DNA from 2 places in the Microbispora triticiradicis genome. Region 2 is predicted to be linked to the other one. Evidence: predicted binding sites of a transcription regulator. Region 2 holds the regulator's gene; the other holds the start of a gene.
What was found. The regulator LexA, encoded in region 2, represses DNA repair genes until DNA is damaged. The targets are predictions, from matches to a motif close to TCGAACANNTGTTCGA.
Positions count from the first base shown of each region.

Region 1 (2,391 bases), on a different contig from region 2:
TCGAGCACGTTGCCGACCTGGTGATCGGCGGCGTCCAGATAGCGGACCGCGTTGGTCAGCACGACCGGCACGCCCATCGAGTCGGCCAGCCCGATCATGCGGGCGGCGACGTTCGCGTCGCGGTAGCCGTACAGGTCGGAGACCTCGACGACCAGATCGGGGAGCACCGCGCGCCAGGCGGTCAGCAGGGAACGGGCCTGGTCGTCGCGCCGTTCGGCCACCGCGCGGCCGAAGCCGGAGCGGGGCCCGAGCAGCACGGTCAGGCGCGGCCCGCCGTCCGGGCCGGTCGCGTGCTCGGCGATCATCCCCGGCGTGACGTACGGCTCGCCGCGCTCCCCCGCCCCGTGCGCGGCGGTGACGAGACGGCACAGCGAGGCCCAGCCGTCGGTGCGCGCGAGCACGACGACCCGCGCCGGCTCGCCCGGTGTCCTCCGTACGGCCCGCCGGCCCGGCGCCGGGAACAGCCCTTCACCCGGGAACGGCCCTCCGGCCGCGAACGGGCCTTCGGCGGCGAGTGGGGCGGAGCCGCCCGCCGCCGACGGGCCCGCGCCGAGAGCGAGGTCCACTCCGGCGATCGGGCGGACGCCCCGCTCGTGACACGCCCTGACGTGCTTGATCGCGCCGTAGAGGCCGTCTCGGTCGGTCAGCGCCAGCGTGTCCATGCCCTGCTCGGCGGCCCGCCGGACGAGGGCGTCCGGGAACGCGGTGCCGTACCTCAGCGAGAAGGCCGACGCCACGTGCAGGTGAGCGAAGGGCCGCCCCTGGAGCGTTCCCATCGATCCCAGGCCCATCAGTCCCAGGCCCTCAGGAGGAGCCAGCCGTCGCTCGCGGTGTCGAAGCGCAGCTCATAGGTCCCCACCTCCCTGCCGGCCGCCGCCCCCACCCGCCAGAAGCGCCGCTCCCCGGGATCGGCGTCCGAGGTCTTCCACCATTCACGGGCGACCACCCAGTGATCCTGGATTTCGCGGACGGTGTAGAGCCGGTCACGCCAGACGAACTGCACAGGCTGCCCGTCCCGCACCCACACCTCGATCGGATCGCCGTAAAGTCTGCTCAAGACTCCTTCTCCCTGTGGCTTCGTGGCCACCCGGGGGAAGACGGGCGGATGATTCGGGCAGAATCGCCGCTACTTCGAACATACGTTCACAGAGGGCCGAACGCAAGTCGGCGCGGCGCCTTCGGCCGTCCGTTCCGGGAGGTGTTCGCCACACCCGCGCCTCACGCCCGAGCAGCGGTCACCGGCCGGTCATCCGGCCACCCAGATCCCGCTCCCCCGGTACGGCGGCTCCTCACGCTCGGTCCCGTCCGCCGCCACCGCCCAGACGCGCGCCGTCCCCGGCTCCCTGACGACGGACCCCACCCCGGTGTGCCCGAGTGGACCTGCCGGAAACGTCCCGTGCGTCCACTCGCCGCCCGACAGGTGACCGACCGCCGTGTTCCACTCGTTCTTCGCGTAGAACAGCCAGAACCCGCCCCGGCCGTCGGCCTCCAGCCGCAGGTGGGGGTCGAGCTCGGGCTCGGGGACCAGGCTGTAGCCCCACCGTCCGTTCTCCCGCCGGAGAAGCAGCGTGCGGCCGCAGAAGGTCACGTCCTCCTCCTCGGTGCCGCAGACCCACGCGACCCAGCCGACGGCCGCCACCCGGCCCGACTCGTCCACCGCGAGGTCCACGAGCTCGGAGAGCTGGTTCCGGTGCAGCGCGGGAACCGCGGGGAGCGGGACCGTGCTCCAGGACCAGCCGTTCCACCGGGCGACGGCGGCCCGGCCGCGGCTCGAACCGGCCACCCAGACCTCACCGCCGGGCATGCCGTCCACGTCTTTCGCGACCAGCGGCGGCCGTGCCGTGCGCCAGGCCCTGCCGTCCCAGCGCCGCAGATCGGCTCGGGAGCCCCAGGGCCCCTCGGCTCCCCCGGCTCCGTCCAGGAAGTTGGCGTTCACGACCGCCCACACGTCGCCGGGAGCCGCCGCGTGCACCCGATCCGGTCTCCCACCCGGGCCGGGCGCCGTGGTCCACCTCCGCCCGTCCCAGCGCGCGGCGGTCATCTCCCCGAACAGCCACACGTCGCGGTCGGAGGCGGCGGCCACGGCACGCGGCTCGGTCACCGGCGGAGCCGCGACCTCCCGCCACCCTCCGCCGTCTCCGCGCAGCAGCAGCGGCGCACTCGTCTCGGGCCCGCAGGCGTGGGGCACCCGGGTGCCGGCCGCCCACACGGTCTTCTCCCGGGTGACGGCCAGGCCCATGAGGCGGTCGCGGTAGTCGTAGTACGCGCCCCGCCACTCTCCGGCCCGCCCGCCGTCTTCGCCAGGGCCGGGCCGAGGCGTCGGCGAGCCGGTCAGGCAGGGGGGCGACGGGCGCTCGGCGGGCGTGTCGCCCCGGGCGTCGGCCTCGTTCC
Region 1 is NZ_VANP01000009.1:98,235-100,625, forward strand. Features, by position in the region: gene FED44_RS23040 (DNA polymerase III subunit alpha) at 1-776, opposite strand, end outside; gene FED44_RS23045 (DUF6504 family protein) at 791-1,057, opposite strand; gene FED44_RS23050 (hypothetical protein) at 1,247-2,391, opposite strand, start outside.
Region 1: a site for LexA is predicted at 1,132-1,147, ahead of FED44_RS23045 (DUF6504 family protein). Genes of this name have one in related genera too.

Region 2 (2,391 bases):
GACTCGCGCTGCGGGGTGCCCACCGCGCCCCGGAAGTACTTGGTGGTCACGATGTTGGCCGCGTTGACCGACCAGGAGGCGGGGAACTCCACGCCGTGCTGCTCGAAGTTGACCGAGCCGTCGCGCCAGTTGGTCATGACGACGTCGCGCCGCTCCCAGCGGACCTCGTCGTACGGGTGGACGCCCGGGGTGGTGAAGATGCGCTTCATCTTCAGGCCCTTGCGCGGACGCTTCGCTCCCCGGCCTCCCGCACCCGCCGCTGTGCCGCTCACGGTCTCCGTCATGACTTCCCCCTCCCGGGGCCCGATGGAGCCCCTTTTTCCGACCACGCTCGTTACACCCTCATCGTCGCGCCGCACGGCTCGCTCCTCGCCCCGCCCGCCGGCGCCGGCGGCTACTCCCCGCCGCCGTGGGCCGCCCTCAGCCGCTCGATCTCCGCTTCGAAGTCCGCCAGCGTCTCGAAGCTCCGGTAGACCGACGCGAACCGCAGGTACGCCACCTCGTCCAGGTCGCGGAGCGGGCCCAGGATGGCCAGCCCCACCTCGTGCGAGGCGATCTCCGCGGCGCCGGTGGCCCGGATGGTCTCCTCCACACGCTGCCCGAGCTGGGCGAGGGAGTCCTCGCCGACCGGACGTCCCTGACAGGCGCGCCGTACGCCCGCGACGACCTTCTCCCGGGAGAACGGCTCGGTGACCCCGCTGCGTTTGCTCACCATCAGCAGGACGGTCTCCTGCGTGGTGAACCTGCGCCCGCATTCGGGGCAGGTGCGGCGGCGGCGGATGGCCGCGCCGTCCTCGGCTGCGCGGCTGTCCACGACCCGTGTGTCCGGGTGGCGACAGAACGGACAGTGCACTTCATCGCCTCCCTGAACGCCCATCCCGAACACAAGGTGTAGTGAACTTACACCGCTGTGACTACTAGATGTTGGGGTCCAACGGTAGAAGTGCCCGTCCTTGAACGCAAGTCGAACCGGGCGTGGCGGGGGAAGTTCCTGCTCGGCGGGCGTGTCGCCTCATCCGTCCCACCCGCCTCCCCTGCCCCGGGCACGAAGGAATAGGCCGTGCGGCATTTTCGCGCCCCGATTTCCCCATTCCTTCTGAGCTGGGCGTACGACCAGCCGAGAAGATCGGGTAAATCGAACACGGGATCGATCGAACTCCCGTACGATGAGGAGAACGGCGAGATCGGCGATTTCGCTGGATATCGAACAATTGTTTGACGCTGATCTTGAATCGCGGTACGGTCGCTCTGTGCGACATGAGGAACACGGATTGAGAGGTGGCATCGTGAGTGACCGAAGTGAGCAGGCGAATGGCGTCGGCGACCTCGCGGTTCGTCGGCGTGACTCGCTTGGCCTCACCCCCAGGCAGCGGAAGATCCTCGAGGTGATCCGCGACTCGGTCCAGCAGCGCGGCTATCCGCCGTCCATGCGGGAGATCGGGGAGGCTGTCCAGCTGACCAGCACCTCCAGCGTGTCGCACCAGCTCACGGCGCTCCAGCGTAAGGGCTACCTCCGCCGGGACCCGCACCGCCCCCGGGCGCTGGAGGTCAGGCTCCCCGGTGAGCCGGTCCTTTGGGTGGACCCGGACGCCGCCGAGGAGGAGAGCGGCTTCAACCGGCCCACCGCGGCGTACGTGCCACTGGTCGGCCGCATCGCCGCCGGTGGCCCCATCCTCGCCGAGCAGAGCATCGAGGACGTGTTCGCGCTCCCCAAGCAGCTTGTCGGCGAGGGCACGCTGTTCCTGCTCCAGGTCTCCGGCGACTCGATGATCGAGGCCGCCATCGCCGACGGCGACTGGGTCGTGGTGCGGCAGCAGCCGGTCGCCGACAACGGCGACATCGTCGCGGCGATGATCGACGGCGAGGCCACCGTGAAGACGTTCAAGCGCAAGGACGGGCACGTGTGGCTGGTGCCGCACAACCCGAACTACGAGCCGATCCCCGGTGACGAGGCCACCGTGCTCGGCAAGGTCACGGCCGTCCTGCGCAAGCTGTAGTCACGCCCGTGCCGGCGTCCCGCCTTGGGACGCCGGTATGACTGCTTCCCGGATGACCGATATCCGGCGATTAGGGTGAGTCCCGTGAAACTCGACTCGCTCTCCCTGGAGGCCGCCCGCGCCCGTGACGGGATCAAGTGGGCCCTGGCCGCGCCCGACGTCATCCCCGCCTGGGTCGCCGACATGGACTTCCCGGTGCCCGACGCGGTCCGGGAGGCCGTCGCGCGACGAGCGGCCACCGATCTGGGCTATCCCGAGTGGCTGGACCAGCCGGCCGCCGGGCCGCTGGCGGAGGCGTTCGCCGAGCGGATGGAGGCGAGGTACGGCTGGCGCGCCGATCCCGGGCACGTGCGGTCCTACACCGACCTCAACCAGGCCCTCCAGGTGCTGCTGC
Region 2 is NZ_VANP01000013.1:155,197-157,587, forward strand. Features, by position in the region: gene FED44_RS28035 (vitamin B12-dependent ribonucleotide reductase) at 1-284, opposite strand, end outside; gene nrdR (transcriptional regulator NrdR) at 395-853, opposite strand; gene lexA (transcriptional repressor LexA) at 1,284-1,997, shown strand; gene FED44_RS28050 (MalY/PatB family protein) at 2,082-2,391, shown strand, end outside.